Regions from separate parts of the Candidatus Villigracilis saccharophilus genome, predicted to be linked through region 1. Evidence: a T-box and tRNA genes for the amino acid it is inferred to sense, from the RefSeq annotation. Region 1 holds a T-box; the other regions hold tRNA genes.

Region 1 (5,795 bases):
GTAGTCAACGCGGTATAAAGTGTCGAATAAGCTGCCTGCTTATCTGCGCCAGAGTCATTCTTCCAGAAGCGGCGGCGTGAACGGCGCACATACCATGTGGAAAGTCTTTCCACAAAAGCTTCGATGGGACGGGTGGCATTCAAGACATCATACGTCTCATATGCCTGAGTCACGTCACGGACAAGCACATTCAATTCAGAGAGCAGCCAACGGTCAAGATCATTCGTCGGCGCGGTGACAGTCAATGCCTGTGGCTTATCGAGGTTGGCGTATGTCACAAAGAATGAATACACATTCCAAAGCGTCAGCGTAAAACTGCGGATGACATCGCCAACCAAATCGGAAGAGAAGCGGCGTTCCTGCCCCGGAGGTGAGGCTGTGTACAAATACCAGCGTAAGGCATCTGCGCCATGCGCATTTAGGACATCCCAAGGCTGGACGATATTCCCCAGCGACTTGGACATCTTACGTCCTTCGGCATCCTGAATATGGCCAAGACAGATCACATTCTTGAAAGAGACTTCATCATTAAGCAAGGTGCTGATGGCATGCAGTGAATAGAACCAGCCGCGCGTCTGGTCCACGGCTTCACAGATGTAGTCCGCAGGATATTGACTTTGAAACTTGTCTTTGTTCTCAAATGGATAATGCCATTGTGCGATCGGCATGGAGCCAGAGTCAAACCAGACATCGATCAGGTCAGGGACGCGCGTCATCTGACCGCCGCAGTCTGAACAAACCCAATAGACTTCGTCCACATACGGGCGGTGCAGATCCAGTTCACTAAGATCCCGGCCGGCTTTCTCAGACAGTTCGGCCACCGAGCCGACACACTCCCTATGTTTGCATTCCAGACATTCCCAAACAGGAAGCGGCGTGCCCCAATAGCGCTCGCGTGAAAGCGACCAGTCAATGTTGTTCTCAAGCCAGTTGCCAAAACGTCCACTCTTGATGTGATCGGGAACCCAATTAATGGTGTTGTTTAATTCAACCAGACGGTCACGATGCGCGCTGGTACGGATGAACCACGAGTCGCGCGCATAATATAAAAGCGGGGTATGACAGCGCCAGCAGAACGGATACGTGTGTGTGTATTTCTCGGTGCGGAATAAAAGTCCGCGCGTTTCCAGATCCTTGATGATGAGCGGGTCAGCGTCCTTGACAAAGACTCCGCGCCAGGGAGTGACCTCAGGAATGAATGTACCGTCAGGAAGTACGGTCAGCAACACAGGCAGGTCATTCTCCTTTGCCAATTGCATATCTTCCTGGCCGAAGGCGGGAGCGATATGCACCAGACCAGAGCCATCATCAGTGGTCACGAAATCACCGAGCGCGACAAAATGCGCGGCTTTGTCCGGAGGCAGGAAGGTGAAGAGAGGCTGATATTTCACGCCTTTCAACTTCCTGCCTTTGAATGTTTCCAAGACCTTTACTTCTTCATCTTTGAATAGTTTCTCAACCAGAGATTTGGCAAGGATGAGTTTTTCTTTTGTGCCGTCATTATCGCGCTCGATGGTCACATAATCCACATTGGGGGCGGCTGCAACAGCCACGTTACCCGGCAATGTCCACGGAGTGGTTGTCCACACCAACAATGAAGTGTCAGGCTTATCCACAAGCGGCATGCGGACAAAAACCGAAGGGTCAGAAACTTCTTCGTACCCGAGAGCAACTTCATGGTCAGAGAGAGGCGTGCCGCAGCGCGGGCAATACGGGACAACTTTATATCCCTTGAAAAGCAGATCCTTATCCCAAAAATTTTTCAGGATCCACCAGACCGATTCCATGTATTCGTTTTCGTAGGTCACATACGCAGTTTCAAGATCGACCCAAAAGGCGATGCGATCAGTTAAACGCTCCCAGTCTTGAATATAGGTAAAGACGGATTTTTTACAAAGCGCGTTAAATTTATCGATGCCGTATTCTTCGATCTGCTGTTTGTTATTAAAACCAAGTTGTTTCTCGACCTCGATCTCAACCGGCAAGCCATGCGTATCCCAGCCGCCGCGGCGCGAGACATGATAGCCGCGCATGATCTTGTAACGCGGAAACATATCCTTAAACGCGCGCGCCAATACATGATGAACCCCCGGGCGCCCATTCGCAGTTGGGGGACCTTCGTAAAATACATACTCAGGTTTTCCTTTGCGCTGCTCAATGGTCTTCTTGAAGATATCCTGTTTGTTCCATAATTTCAGGATATTCTCTTCCATGGAAGAAACATCAAGTTTTGGTGATACTGATCTAAATGTCATTCATGCCTCCAACATTTTTGTAATTGCCAAAGAACACAGCAATCTAATTCTTAAATAAAAAAACCTCTCGCCTCAAAACAGAGACGAGAGCCATGCTCACGCGGTACCACTCTGATTCCCGTCATTCGACAGGCACTCAACCAAAGACCATCATCTTTGTTCCCATATAACGCCGGGCAAACGGCTCACCTACTTCTAATGATCTCTCATTAATTTCAGTTCACAGCTCCGAGATGATTTTCAATCCGCCTGGTTGATCTGCCTCACACCATATACAGACTCGCTGACGCAACCGCCACAGATTTACTCGTTCTCATCAATGCTTTTGATTTACAGATTATACTCAGGTAAAAGACAAACGACAAGACATTAACCATTCTTCTTTTTAATATCAAAATTCACATTGACGGTTTATTGTCAGACAGGTATAATCTTTTTTCGGCATTATTTCAACTAGTAGGAGTATAACTATGACAACACCCGACAGCGCACCAGCCGTTGCGCTTGAACCAAAAACCAAATTAAGCGGCAAAATTTTGAAGACAACACTCGCGGGGGCGCTTGTGGACATCGGACAAAGTGTTCCCGGTGTAATCCACATTTCACAACTCCAACAAGACGCAGTCAACAAAGTGGAAGATATTGTGAAGGAAGGCCAAACAGTCGATGTTTGGGTACGCCGCGTCAAGAAGGATCGCATTGAATTGACCATGATCGAACCGCTCGGCTTCGAGTGGAAAGAGATCGTGCCCGACATGATCGTGAAGGGCAAGGTCGTTCGCATCGAAACCTATGGCGCGTTTGTTGATTTCGGCGCAGAACGTCCCGGCTTGATCCATGTCAGCGAACTCACCCGCGGATACGTCAAGACCGCCGGAGAAGTGGTGAAGGAAGGCGAAGAGATCGAAGCGAAAGTTTTGGATGTCGATCGCCGCAAACGCCAGATCCGCTTGAGCATGAAGGCTCTTCAACCCGAGGTTGTGGAAGAAGTCAAACCTGAACGCGAAGAACGAAAACGAACACCCGGCAGCGGTGCGGATAAACGCAAGCCCAAGGGTAAGAAGCAGGAAGAAGTATACGAAATGGAAGTCGAAGCGCCCACCGAGCCACAGTACACTGCGATGCAGATGGCATGGCAGGCAGCGCTTGAACGCTCCAAGGGCCGCGGCAAGGTTCGACCGAAATCATATAAATCCGCAACTGAAGAACAGGAAAAACTGTTCAACCGTACACTTGAAAAAAGAGTTCCAAGCGGAAATTAAAACAAAAAAGAGCGGGTCTCGAACCCGCTCTTTTTTGTTATCCACTTTCACTATTTGTTGAATTCACTCTTCAAATACGCTTCCATAAATCCATTTAAATTACCGTCAAGTACAGACTGCGCATTGCCGACTTCAAACTCGGTGCGATGATCCTTTACCATTTGATACGGATGCAAAACATACGAGCGGATCTGACTGCCCCACTCGGCCTTTGTGTATTCGCCGCGCAAGATCGCCCGTTCTTCATCCCGCTCAGCGGAGCGTAATTCCAACAAACGCGCGCGCAAGATCTTCATGGCAAATTCGCGGTTCTGTGACTGCGATCTTTCATTCTGACAAGTTACAACGATCCCAGTCGGGAGATGTGTCAGACGTACGGCCGTTGCATTCTTCTGAACATTCTGCCCACCCGCGCCGGAAGAACGGAATACGTCCAGCTTTATATCACCCGGATTAATATCAACATCCGCCTCCTCCATGGAAACCTGCGGAAGAACTTCGATCAGAGCAAAGGAGGTATGCCTGCGATGAGCGGCATCAAACGGGGAGAGACGCACCAGGCGGTGAACACCTTTTTCGGAACGTAAATATCCAAAGGAATATTGACCTCCAATCGCGATCGTGACGCTTTTCGTCCCTGCTTCTTCACCTGGTGAAAAATCCAAAATATCGGCTGTAAATCCCTGATCTTCAGCCCAGCGCAGATACATGCGCTGAAGCATCGCCGCCCAGTCCTGGGAATCGGTTCCGCCTGCGCCGGCGTGAATGGCAAGAATTGCATCATCGTGATCGTACGCGCCCGAGAGCATCATTGTGAAGGAACGCTTCTCAAGTTCAACTTCAACTTTCACAAGCTCGCCTTCCAACTCTTCGCGCAAAGACTCATCGTCCAGTTGCGCCAAGTCGGTCAGATCATGAAGCTGCTGCTTTAAAGAATTCCAGGATGTTACTTCGTTACGCAAACTGGAAAGTGATTTCATCACCCGCTGTGCGTTCGTCGAGTCCGCCCAAAAATCAGGATGTTCGGTGTCTTTTTCCAGCTGCGATAATTGAATTTCCTTGCCGACCAAGTCAAAGACGCACCATTAATTGCTGAGTCAGGTCATTCGCGGCCTGCAAACGGTTTAACAAATCTTGCATAACAAACTCCTATGCGTTGGACAAAATTCCGTCAATAAAAGCGTCGGGGTCAAACGGCTGTAAATCCTCGGGCTTTTCACCCAAGCCGGCGAAAAGAATCGGCAAGCCCAGCTCGCGTTGAATGGCAAACGCCATTCCACCGCGCGCAGAAGAATCAAGCTTGGACAAGATCACACCGGTTACATGAACCGCATCCTTAAATGAACGCGCCTGCTGCAAAGCATTTTGTCCTATCGTGGCATCCAGCACCAGCCAAACTTCGTGCGGAGCGCCAACGAGCGCCTTGCCAACAACCCGGTTGACCTTTTTTAATTCTTCCATCAAATTGAAACGCGTATGCAAACGTCCCGCAGTATCGATCAAGACGATGTCCATACCGCGGGCTACGCCAGCCTGAACCGCATTGAACGCCACTGCGCCGGGGTCGCTCTCCGACGCGCCTACGATCACTTCGACCTTTAGCCTGTCACCCCAAACCTGTAGCTGATCCATCGCCGCAGCACGAAAGGTGTCGGCGGCGCCGAGCAGGATCTTCCTGTCTTCAGATTGAAAGTGTGAAACAAGTTTCGCAATGGTGGTCGTCTTGCCTGAGCCGTTCACGCCGACAACCAAAATAACGGCAGGCTTGTAATCTAATTTTAGAACGGGCGGAGATTCGAGGCGCGCGCGCAATTCCGTTCGAAGGGCCGCAAAAAGCTCGTTAGCCCGGATCAGACCCTCGGTCCGCTGGATACGCTTGAGAGACTCCAAAACGGAGGCCGCAGTTTCGATCCCCATGTCCGCCTGAATCAGCAGCGTTTCAAGATCATCCCAGGTTTCTTGAGTAATTTCAGAAGCGCCAAGAATCGAAGCGATCTGACCAAACGCCGCTTTACTGGAGCGGGAGAGTCCGTCCTTCCATCGAGAAAATAAATTAGCCATGACGCGCGATTATACCCTACGGCCACAATGCATCAGGGAAATTATGTTATACTTTTTTGGCTAAGTTAACTGCCATTAGACACCTAAAGCATAAAAGAGCAAGTTTCTTTTTTGCAAATCACCATACTTAGAAAAGGATCAAAGAAATGATTGGAGAACCTATTCATATTTCGGATGAAAGTTTTGAAAAAGATGTGATGCAATCGTCACTACCAGT
Region 2 (5,795 bases), on a different contig from region 1:
CACGACGGATGAACTCAGGAATGCCTATCCCGACGAACCGACTCTGGATGCAGGCCAATGCGTCCTCATGCCCGGGCTTTGTAGACCCGCACACCCACCTGATTTGGGCGGGCGACCGTGCCAACGAATTCGAGATGAAAATGGGCGGCATGGCATATCTCGATATTCTTGCAGCAGGCGGCGGCATTATTTCAACCGTAAAAGCCACACGCACCGCCAGCATGGAAATGCTCATCGCGCAGACCCGTCCGCGCCTTTTACGCATGTTCTCACACGGCACAACCACCGCCGAAGCCAAGACCGGGTATGGCTTGCAAACCTCCACGGAACTGCGACTGCTCAAAGCCCTGCTCACACTCGATGATGAAAGTCCGCTGGACTTAGCCATCACTTTCCTTGGCGCGCACGCCATTGCCCCGGAATATAAAGGCAATCCGCAGGGCTACACTGACGAAGTCACGAACACCATGCTGCCCATGTTAAAAGAATGGTGGGAGACTCATGCTCCGCGGCTGCCGCTACCTTTTGTGGATGTTTTCTGTGAAACAGGCGCATTCAGTCTTGAACAGTCGCGTCAAGTCTTGACCAAGGCTGGGTCGCTGGGATTCCCGCTCAAGATCCACGCTGATGAATTTGACAACCTCGGCGGCGCATCTCTCGCGGCAGAGTTGGGCGCGGCATCTGCAGATCATCTGGTGTGTACCTCTGATGCAGACATTGCTGCTTTGGGCAGATCGGACACAGTTGCGGTATCTCTGCCATGCACGCCATTCGGGCTCGCAGAAAAAGATTACACCCCTGCCCGCAAACTCATTGAAGCGGATGCCATCTTCGCTCTCGCCACAGACTGCAACCCGGGAACGACATGGAACGAGTCGATGCAGTTTGTGATCGCTCTGGCCTGCCGCGCAATGAAGTTGACGCCGGCACAAGCCATCGCCGCCACAACTATTAATTCCGCCCACGCAATTCGCAGGTCAGATTCGATCGGTTCCATCGAAGTGGGAAAACTGGCAGACATGCTCATCCTGTCTGTGTCAGATTATCGCCAGCTTGGATATCGCTATGGCACAAATCTTGTCAAACAAGTCATCAAACGCGGACGTGTATATTCGGTGGATATTGGGTATTACCGGGCCGCGTAATTAATCACTGGAGAAAATATGCAAATTGATATTATCGGTGTTCCGATCGATCTTGGCGCAGACCGCCGCGGCGTGGATATGGGACCCAGCGCGATCCGTTATTCACATTTACAAAAAAAACTGGAAGAGCTTGGCTACGATGTGCATGATGAAGGCAATGTGGAAGTCCCCATTGCTGAAATGTGCCAGATCACAAATCCAAATTTAAAATATATTGATTGCATCGTTCCTGTGTCGCGACGTATAGCAGGCGCGGTGGCCACATCCACGCAAGCCAAACATTTTCCGCTTGTATTGGGTGGAGACCACAGCCTGTCCATTGGTTCTGTGCGCGGCGCGGCGCGCAATAAAAAGATCGGTGTCATTTGGATAGATGCCCACGCGGATTTTAATACCGCTGAAACCACGCCTTCTGGCAACATTCACGGTATGTCGCTGGCAATCCTTGCGGGTCTTGGAGACAAAAGTCTTGTACAACTCTGGGATGAGTCAACTCCCGTGATCGACCCATCTAAGATCGCCATCATCGGCGCGCGTGATCTCGACTCTGGTGAAAAGGTCAACTTGAGCAATGCCGGCGCCATGGTGATGGGCATGGAACAGATCGACCGTTACGGGATGGTCACGGTTCTTGAACGAGCGATTGAGCGTGTCAGTCGCGATGTGGATGGTATTTATCTTTCCCTTGACCTGGATGCGCTTGACCCTGAACACGCGCCCGGTGTTGGGACTCCCGTCCCGGCGGGACTCTCGCAGCGTGAGACGCATCTCGCGTGTGAGTTGATTGCCGAAACAGGATTGCTGGTTGGGATGGATCTCGTTGAAGTTAATCCGATCCTTGATGGACAAAATAGAACCGCTGCGCTCGCTGTCGAGTTTGCGCTGTCCGCGCTTGGCCGCCGCATCTGGGGCGGATAATCATGAAACCAACACTTTCCGATATTGAACAACTCGCGCGCGGCGCAGGCGCGATCCTGCGTGATGGTTATAACAAGGAGCATCAGGTCAGCTACAAAGGCGTGATCGATCTTGTCACAGAAATAGACCATGCCTCGGAATCATTTTTGATCAAAGAAATTCAGTCACGTTTTCCAGACAGCCATATCGTTGCCGAAGAAAGCGGTGAAACGCAAGGAAGCAATGAGGGCATCTGGTACATTGATCCGCTGGACGGGACCGTGAACTATGCACATCACATTCCCCTGTTCTGTGTATCCATCGCATTTGCGTATGATGGAAGTGTAAAACTCGGTGCAGTCTATGACCCACTGCGCGATGAAATGTTTACTGCCGAACGCGGCAAAGGTGCATTCCTGAACGGCAAGCCGATCCACGCATCCGCTGCAACTGAACTGCAAAAAAGTTTACTGGTAACAGGCTTTCCATATGATACATGGAATACCGAGAAGGATAATTTCAAGAATTTTGAGAAACTCGCCAAGACGACTCAGGGGGTACGCAGACTCGGTTCCGCCGCACTGGACGGCTGCTATGTCGCCGCGGGCCGCTTCGACGGCTTTTGGGAGTTGACCCTCAAACCCTGGGACATCGCCGCTGCAGGACTCATCGCCGAAGAAGCTGGATCTCGAGTCACCGCAACGGATGGAAAACCGGATTACATATCTTCTCCCCAATCCATTCTTGCTGCGGCGCCGGGGGTCTATGAAAAATTGTTGGAGCAATTGAATTGACAAAAAAGGACAGGCCAAAGCCTGTCCTTTTTGATGTGAATAACTGTGGGCCCGGCAGGATTCGAACCTGCGACCAAGCGATTATGAGTCGCCTGCGCTAACCGCTGCGCCACGGGCCCGCGTAGAACTGCGCAATTATAGTCAATTTTTCTCTTTGTGTGTAATTTGTTCCTTGCGCAGCTCTCAAACATTTCATGGAACGAGAATTGCCCCGGACTCCTTCGGATCAAATCCATCAGGAAACTTTGTGCTTTTGGCGTAGACAGCTTCGGTAAGCTTGGCCCACCGCAGGTTAGCACCGCTAAAATCGGCGCCAGTCAACTTCGCTTCGGTCAGGTCCGCTTTACTTAAGTTGGCGCCGATCAAATTTGCCTCGCTCAAGTCGGCTTTATTCAGATTAGCCTCGCTTAAGTCGGACTCCCCCATATTGGCGCTTATCAGCTTGGTGCTGCTCAAGTCGGTTTTGCTCAGGTTGGCTTTGCTTAAATTAGCCCAGCGCAGGTCGGCATGATTCAGGTTCGCCCCGCTTAGGTTGGCACTGCATATGAAAACACCGATCAGGCTGGCACTGCGAAGGTTGGCCTCGGTCAAGTCTGCATGATTCAACTTGGCGCTGCTAAGGTTGGCTTTGCCCAGGTTGGCGCGGATCAGCTTTGAGTGGCTCAGATCGGCTTTCGTCAGATCAGCGCCTCGCAGATCTGCACCGCTCAAATTGGCTTCGTTCAACCGTGCGCCAGTCAGCCAGGCATCGATAAGGTCGGCATCCACCAGATCTGTGCCGCTCAAGTTGGCGCCATTTATTTCAGCACGATTCAAGTTGGCGTTGCTTAGGTTAGCCCAGCGCAGATCAACGCCAACCAATTTGGCGCGGCTGAGATCAGATTTCGTCAGGTCGGCATCGACCAGATCGGCTCTGCGTAAATCGGCGTCGCTTAAATTGGCGCCGCTCAATCTGGCATCGGTAAGATCTGCGTCAACCAGGTCAGCATGACTTAGGTCGGCATCCGGCAACCGCAACGGTTTTGATTGCCTTAGTAATTTAGAAAGCTCATCCTTTGAGTATTGCATTGTCCTACCTCCATGTAGATTGTTTATGGATGAACATCGCTTTCAATAGATCTAAAATGATTACGAGTGTTTGAAGAATACCATTATTCCTGCTTTTAGACCTCAACTGCCTGTACAACAAAGCTATATGTAAAAACAATAATATCAGATCATCTTTTCTACTCCGCCAGCCGGCGGAATCAAGGTCGCTCAAAAATCAAGTGCTTCAGAGTCCAGTGTCATGCAATATGACTCCTGACGCTGAAGCACTTATATGAGCGGGAGATGGGATTCGAACCCACGAATATCAGCTTGGAAGGCTGATGCCTTACCACTTGGCGACTCCCGCGTGGATCACTCTATATGTTTGACCGTCAAAATGGTTGAGATAAAACATTAACCATCAAGGCTGATGCCTTAACTAGGCGGGTATTATATGGGTATTTCGAATTTTGAGCAAGTGGAGGGTGAAATTGTGGAAATGTCACCATTCTCCAAATAGCGGGAGAGCTTTTCCCGTTCGGTACTCATCCAATAGTTTTTTATGCGGGGTAAAAACATCTACGGGCAAGTCCTTCAGCGGGAATTCCCTCACTTCCGCGATCTCGCCATCGGCCCCGCCTGTTATCTTGAAGTCTCTACATATAAATACAACGGTGTGATCGGTCTTCCATTCGCTAAAATTGGTATATGCGCCAATCAAGTTGATTTTGTCCAGTTGAGCGCCTGTCTCTTCAAAGGCTTCCCGGCGCGCGGCGTCTGCAAGCGTTTCCCCGCGTTTTACACCGCCGCCCGGCATGTGCCAGCCTGCCACATACGTGTGACGCACCAGCCAGACTTTTTCGTTTTGGATCATCATTGCCCGCACACCCATGCGCACCGGACGAAAGATGAAGCAATATATTTTGAAGACAAGATATATGAAGCGGAAGAACATTTACGAGTGACCCAAAATAGGATGCGGGCGATATGGTTCTTCGAGTTGATTGATCTCTTCGTCTGTAAGTTTGATCTCCAGCGCGGCGATCGCCTGATCCAAATGCTCGATCTTGCTGGACCCGATAATGGGTGCGGCGATATGGGGTTTGCTCAACACCCAGGCCAATGCGATCTGCGAAGCGGTTACATTATGCGTCTTGGCGATCTCTTTTGCGTGTTCCGCCACCGTGAAATCTTCATCGCGAAAATATAATTCATTTGCAAACGGGTCGCTGTTGGCGCGGACACTCTCTCCGCCGCCTCCGCGTTTACGGTCGCCTGCGAAGAATCCGCGCGCCATGGGACTCCAGGGAATCAGTCCGATACCCTGGTCCTTGCAGAGCGGGATCATCTCACGTTCCTCTTCACGGTAGACAAGGTTGTAGTGATTCTGCATCGAGACGAATTTTGCCCAACCGTTCATTTCCGAGACGTGAAGTGCCTTCATGAACTGCCATGCGAACATGGAGGACGCTCCGATATAGCGTGCCTTGCCCGCACGCACCACATCATTCAGCGCTTCCATTGTTTCTTCGATGGGGGTGTTGGTGTCCCAACGGTGGATCTGGTACAGGTCAACATAATCCATTTGCAGGCGTTTCAGGGATTTGTCAATCGAGTCAAAGATGTGTTTGCGCGAGAGACCGCGGTCGTTCACATCATCGCTCATGGTGGAGAATACCTTTGTGGCAACGATAATGTTCTCGCGTTTAATCCCTTCAGCAAATTACCTGTAATGCGTTCGCTTTCTCCCAATGAATATACATCGGCTGTATCGAAGAAATTGATTCCTGCTTCCAGGGCGCGGTCCACGAATGGTTTTGCTTCCTTTTCCTCCAACACCCATTCGCGCCATGATTTTGAGCCGTACGTCATCATCCCCAAACACAGGCGGGAAACTTTTAATCCAGTTTTTCCGAGATTAACGTATTGC
Region 3 (5,795 bases), on a different contig from region 1:
TCATTATCCAAAGAAACTTTACTGGCCCTTTGACGCCAGTCCGCATCACCTTCGGACCCCGTTGCTGTTTGCTTATAGCTCGAGTGTTTTGCCGCGCCCTGTCGATTGGGATGAGCATGTCCACTTAACAGGGTATTTTTTTCTTGATGAAGAATCATACCAACCGCCCGTTGGACTTTCTGATTTTCTTGCCGCGGATGATCCGCCCGTTTGTGTTTCTTTTGGCAGCATGGTTAATCGCAAAGCCAAAGGCATAGATGAAATTGTTCGCGCAGCATTGAGTCGAACAGGTAGCCGCGGAATTATTCTTTCAGGTTGGGGTGGGGTTGAGAATGAATCTTCAGAAAATTTCCTTTACCTTAAATCCGTTCCGCATGACTGGCTGCTGCCAAGATGTAAGCTTGTCATTCATCATGGCGGAGCAGGCTCAACGGCGGCAGGGCTGCGGGCAGGGATTCCAAATATTGTCGTTCCTTTTACCGCCGATCAACCGTTCTGGGGAAACAGAGTCCATGCGATAGGTGCCGGTCCCAAGCCCATTCTTGTAAAGAATCTTTCGGTTGAGAATTTAATGCGCGCAATTGCTGAGGCTGAGTCGGATGCCGTTTGTGAACGCGCCCAGGGTATCGGCCAACGAATAAGAAGCGAAGATGGGGTCAAAAATGCGGTGGAGTTAATAGAGATATATTCGCAAAAATTTAAAAGCAGAGGCTGATTTAGTGTGGCAACGAGAGTGCAAAATGCTGTGATTCTTTAAGGTTGAGATGTCTTTGAATCTCTTGACAAAGGAAAGGAAATGCATATAATTGCCCTTCGCCAGTAGAAATGAAAAAGATTTCGTCACCCCGACAAATCGATTACAACTGAGTAACCGTCTCCCGTCAGAGACTCGAAGCAAATGTTTTGAAGTCTGACAGCCGATGCAGAAATAAAAGCATCGGTATTTTAGTCTGTAAAAAGACTTGACAACGGTTATATGAACGGGTAGAATACCGCTCGCTCAAATGGCAAGCACCTTAACAACTGAAAAGTGATAGGAAACAAAATTTTTTGTTGAACCAGTAAATCCGTAACTTTTACACTCGCAAGAGTGAATTTTTTTGCGGAGAGTTTGATCCTGGCTCAGGATGAACGCTGGCGGCGTGCCTAATACATGCAAGTCGAACGAGGTGCTTTTGTAGTAATACGAAAGTGTCCTAGTGGCGAACGGGTGAGTAACGCGTTGGTGACCTACCCCAAAGTGTGGGATAACAGTTCGAAAGGATTGCTAATACCGCATGTGGTCTTCGGATTTAGAAACTGATGACTAAAGGAGTAATCCGCTTTGGGAGGGACCTGCGTCCCATCAGCTAGTTGGTGAGGTAATGGCTCACCAAGGCTACGACGGGTAGGGGACCTGAGAGGGTGACCCCCCACAATGGAACTGAAACACGGTCCATACACCTACGGGTGGCAGCAGTAGGGAATATTGCACAATGGGCGAAAGCCTGATGCAGCAACGCCGCGTGTGCGATGAAGGCCTTCGGGTCGTAAAGCACTTTTCTGAGGGATGAGCAAGGACAGTACCTCAGGAATAAGTCTCGGCTAACTACGTGCCAGCAGCCGCGGTAAAACGTAGGAGGCAAGCGTTATCCGGATTCACTGGGCGTAAAGCGCGTGCAGGCGGTTCGGTAAGTTGGGCGTGAAATCTCCTGGGCTTAACTAGGAGAGGTCGTTCAATACTACCGGACTTGAGAGTGGTAGAGGAAGATGGAATTCCCGGTGTAGTGGTGAAATGCGTAGATATCGGGAGGAACACCAGTGGCGAAAGCGATCTTCTGGACCATTTCTGACGCTCAGACGCGAAAGCTAGGGTAGTAAACGGGATTAGAGACCCTGGTAATCCTAGCCGTAAACGATGTAAACTTGGCGTCGGTGGCTTAAACTCCATCGGTGCCGCAGCTAACGCGATAAGTTTACCGCCTGGGGACTACGATCGCAAGATTAAAACTCAAAGGAATTGACGGGGGCCCGCACAAGCAGCGGAGCGTGTGGTTTAATTCGATGCTACACGAAGAACCTTACCCGGGTTTGACATGCAAGTGGTAGTGATCTGAAAGGTGAACGACCCGCAAGGGAGCTTGCACAGGTGTTGCATGGCTGTCGTCAGCTCGTGTCGTGAGATGTTCGGTTAAGTCCGCTAACGAGCGCAACCCTCGCTGTATGTTACATGTGTCATACAGGACCGCCGGTATCAAGCCGGAGGAAGGTGGGGATGACGTCAAGTCCGCATGGCCTTTATGTCCGGGGCTACACACACGCTACAATGGTCGGTACAATGGGTTGCTAAGTCGCGAGATGGAGCCAATCCCCCAAAGCCGGCCTCAGTTCAGATTGCAGGCTGCAACTCGCCTGCATGAAGCTGGAGTTGCTAGTAAACGCGCGTCAGCTATAGTGCGTTGAATACGTTCTCGGGCCTTGTACACACCGCCCGTCACGTCATGGGAGTTGGTAACACCTGAAGCCGGTAGCCTAACCGCAAGGAGGGCGCCGTCGAAGGTGGTGCTGGTGACTAGGACGAAGTCGTAACAAGGTAGGTGTACCGGAAGGTGCGCCTGGATCACCTCCTTTCTAGAGTTCTTGAGCAAATCTCCAAGGAGATGCGCTCTACTCAATTTGTAATAAGCCCATACGGTGAGCTTGGGCGCTGGATCGCAGAGATGCGTTTCCTATCACTTCTCAGTTGCTAAGGAAAAACCCGGGCTTGTAGCTCAGTTGGTTAGAGCACTGTGCTGATAACGCAGGGGTCACAGGTTCGAATCCTGTCAAGCCCACTAACCAGGCATGTCCTGGGGATGTAGCTCAGTGGGAGAGCAGCGCGTTTGCAACGCGAAGGTCGCGGGTTCAAATCCCGCCATCTCCACTGAATTAGATGCAGTACTGGAGTTATATAAAAGTTTGAAAAACGGCAAGAAGACATAAGTTTCAAAAAAGCACCGCTTTCAAGGTTGATTTTGCGACCTGGCGGTAGCGTCAGGTCGTTTTGTGTCTGTTGGAAGTTGCACCTTATAAAGCTGAGTAAACACTTTGAATGGCGATCGATGCTCTTGATTTAGATCAAGACTATCGGTCACCGGTCAAATGGTGAATGCACCTTAAAAACTGAATAGCAATTGATGAAAAGCCGATAAAGTAAAATTTATCAAAATGTAATATATTAAAGAAAAGTATCAACTTCTCCGTATCACGTGGAGAAGCTATTAAGAGCTTATGGTGAATGCCTTGGCGTCAAGCGCCGATGAAGGACGTGGGACACTGCGATAAGCCTCGGGAAGCCGTGTACAGGCGTTGATCCGAGGATTTCCGAATAGGGAAACCAGCTGTTGCGAACCAACAGTATCCCTGGTTGAATATATAGACCAGGTGAAGGGAACCTGGGGAACTGAAACATCTAAGTACCCAGAGGAAAAGAAATAATTCCCCTAGTAGTGGCGAGCGAACGGGGATCAGCCCAAACCGAATCTGTTTACAGAATCGGGGTTGTAGGACCGGTAATACGGAAGTTACAAAATGATCAGTTAGCGGAAAGGTGTGGGACAGCCTGCCAAAGAGGGTAATAGCCCCGTATGCGAAAACTGATTATCTTCCACCGTGTTCCTGAGTACTGCCGGGCACGCTAATCCGGCAGGAATCTAGGGAGTCCACTCTCTAAGGCTAAATACGCTTGACGACCGATAGTGAACTAGTACCGTGAGGGAAAGGTGAAAAGTCCCCCTGTTAGGGGAGTGAAATAGAACCTGAAACCATAAGCTTACAAGCAGTTGAAGGGCTACGGCAAGTTGAGCCCCCTAGAAATAGGGACGTTCCTTGTCATGCCTAACAGCGTGCCTCTTGGAGAATGAGCCTGCGAGTTAATTTCAGTGGCGAGGTTAAGGGAGTAACACCCGAAGCCGTAGCGAAAGCGAGTCTTAATAGGGCGTATAGTCGCTGGAATTAGGCCCGAAACCGTGTGAGCTACCCATGGGCAGGGTGAAGCGAGTCTAAACACTCGTGGAGGCCCGAACTCACTAACGTTGCAAAGTTAGGAGATGACCTGTGGGTAGAGGTGATATGCCAATCGAACACGGAGATAGCTGGTTCTCCCCGAAATAGCTTTAGGGCTAGCGTCGTATGTTTAGAACTGGAGGTACAGCACTGAATGGGCTATGGGGCTTACAGCTTACAGAACCCAATCAAACTCGGAATGCCAGTTCTCCATAGTACGGCAGTCGGACTCCGGGAGATGAGTTTCGGGGTCGAAAGGGAAACAGCCCAGACCATCGGCTAAGGTCCTCAAATCTATGCTAAGTGGGAAACGAGGTGAGGTTACTGAAACAACCAGGAGGTTGGCTTAGAAGCAGCCACCCTTTAAAAAGTGCGTAACAGCTTACTGGTCTAGTGACTTCGCGCGGAAAACTTAACGGGGCTAAGCATAGTACCGAAGCCATGGGTCTCAACATTTGTTGGGGCAGTAGGGGAGCGTTCTGTCAGCGGTGAAGGTCGATCGTAAGGGCGACTGGAGCGGACAGAAGTGAGAATGCAGGCATGAGTAGCGTACAAATATGTGAGAACCATATTCGCCGTATATCTAAGGTTTCCGACGCCAGGTCATTCCGCGTCGGGTTAGTCGAGTCCTTAGCCGAGGCCGAGAGGCGTAGGTGATGGACATCTGGTCAACATTCCAGAACCGCTAGAGAGTGCGATGGGAGGACGCAACGAGATAGGCCAGCCCATTATTGGATTTGGGTGCGATCCATCTAGGCGTTGAGATTGGTAGGTAAATCCGCCAGTTGAGCTGAGGTGAGAGCGAGCCGTAAGGCATAAGTGGTTGAGTCTTGTTGCCAAGAAAAGTCTCTAAGCATAACTTTCTAGTGCTCGTACCGCAAACCGACACCGGTAGATGGGTAGAGTATACCAAGGCGAACGGGAGAACTCTCGTTAAGGAATTAGGCAACATGACCTCGTAACTTCGGGAGAAGAGGTGCCCTCTAGGGTGTTAAAGCCCAGGAGGGTCGCAGTGAAATGGCTCTGGTGACTGGTTAACAAAACCACAGGTCTCTGCTAAGCCGTAAGGCGATGTATAGGGGGCTGACGCCTGCCCAGTGCCGGAAGGTTAAAGGGAGAGGTTAGCGCAAGCGAAGCTTTGAACTGAAGCCCCGGTGAACGGCGGCCGTAACTATAACGGTCCTAAGGTAGCGAAATTCCTTGTCGGGTAAGTTCCGACCCGCACGAACCGCGTAACAATTAGAGCACTGTCTCGACGAGAGACCCGGGTGAAATTGAAATGGCTGTGAAGATGCGGCCTACCCGCAGTAGGACAAAAAAGACCCCGTGGAGCTTTACTGCAGTTTGGCATTGTATTTGGATATGATCTGTGTAGGATAGGTGGGAGGCTTTGAAGCTGGCGCGCTAGCGTCGGTGGAGCCAACGGTGAAATACCACCCTGATCATGTTTAGATCCTAACCCCATTCCGTAATCCGGATGGGGGACCGTGCCAGATGGGCAGTTTGACTGGGGCGGTCGCCTCCTAAAAGGTAACGGAGGCGCCCAAAGGTTCCCTCAGGTGGAATGGAAACCCACCATAGAGTGTAAAGGCATAAGGGAGCTTGACTGTAAGGCCAACGCGCCGAACAGAGACGAAAGTCGGGCTTAGTGATCCCACAATACCGAGTGGAAGGGTTGTGGCTTACCGGATAAAAGCTACCCCGGGGATAACAGGCTGGTGAGATCCAAGAGTTCACATCGACGATCTCGCTCGGCACCTCGATGTCGGCTC

What was found. A T-box is a leader RNA that pairs with one kind of tRNA and senses whether it is charged. The one in region 1 lies ahead of ileS (isoleucine--tRNA ligase), so its partner is inferred to be a tRNA-Ile.
Region 2: it has a tRNA-Ile gene. The T-box ahead of ileS (isoleucine--tRNA ligase) is inferred to sense a tRNA for this amino acid. The anticodon was not compared.
Region 3: it has a tRNA-Ile gene. The T-box ahead of ileS (isoleucine--tRNA ligase) is inferred to sense a tRNA for this amino acid. The anticodon was not compared.

The regions. Positions count from the first base shown of each region.
Region 1 is NZ_JADJSO010000050.1:56,709-62,503, forward strand. It holds gene ileS (isoleucine--tRNA ligase) at 1-2,255, opposite strand, end outside; T-box leader at 2,332-2,584, opposite strand; gene IPL17_RS15935 (S1 RNA-binding domain-containing protein) at 2,726-3,517, shown strand; one part of gene prfB (peptide chain release factor 2) at 3,568-4,590, opposite strand; one part of gene prfB (peptide chain release factor 2) at 4,592-4,657, opposite strand; gene ftsY (signal recognition particle-docking protein FtsY) at 4,667-5,578, opposite strand; gene trxA (thioredoxin) at 5,728-5,795, shown strand, end outside.
Region 2 is NZ_JADJSO010000082.1:55,324-61,118, reverse strand. It holds gene hutI (imidazolonepropionase) at 21-1,145, shown strand; gene rocF (arginase) at 1,164-2,063, shown strand; gene IPL17_RS26015 (inositol monophosphatase family protein) at 2,066-2,836, shown strand; tRNA gene IPL17_RS26010 (tRNA-Ile) at 2,883-2,955, opposite strand; gene IPL17_RS26005 (pentapeptide repeat-containing protein) at 3,029-3,904, opposite strand; tRNA gene IPL17_RS26000 (tRNA-Gly) at 4,161-4,232, opposite strand; gene IPL17_RS25995 (NUDIX domain-containing protein) at 4,368-4,820, opposite strand; partial or broken gene IPL17_RS25990 (aldo/keto reductase) at 4,821-5,795, opposite strand, start outside.
Region 3 is NZ_JADJSO010000010.1:25,587-31,381, reverse strand. It holds gene IPL17_RS04635 (glycosyltransferase) at 1-715, shown strand, start outside; rRNA gene IPL17_RS04630 (16S ribosomal RNA) at 1,100-2,610, shown strand; tRNA gene IPL17_RS04625 (tRNA-Ile) at 2,740-2,813, shown strand; tRNA gene IPL17_RS04620 (tRNA-Ala) at 2,831-2,902, shown strand; rRNA gene IPL17_RS04615 (23S ribosomal RNA) at 3,230-5,795, shown strand, end outside.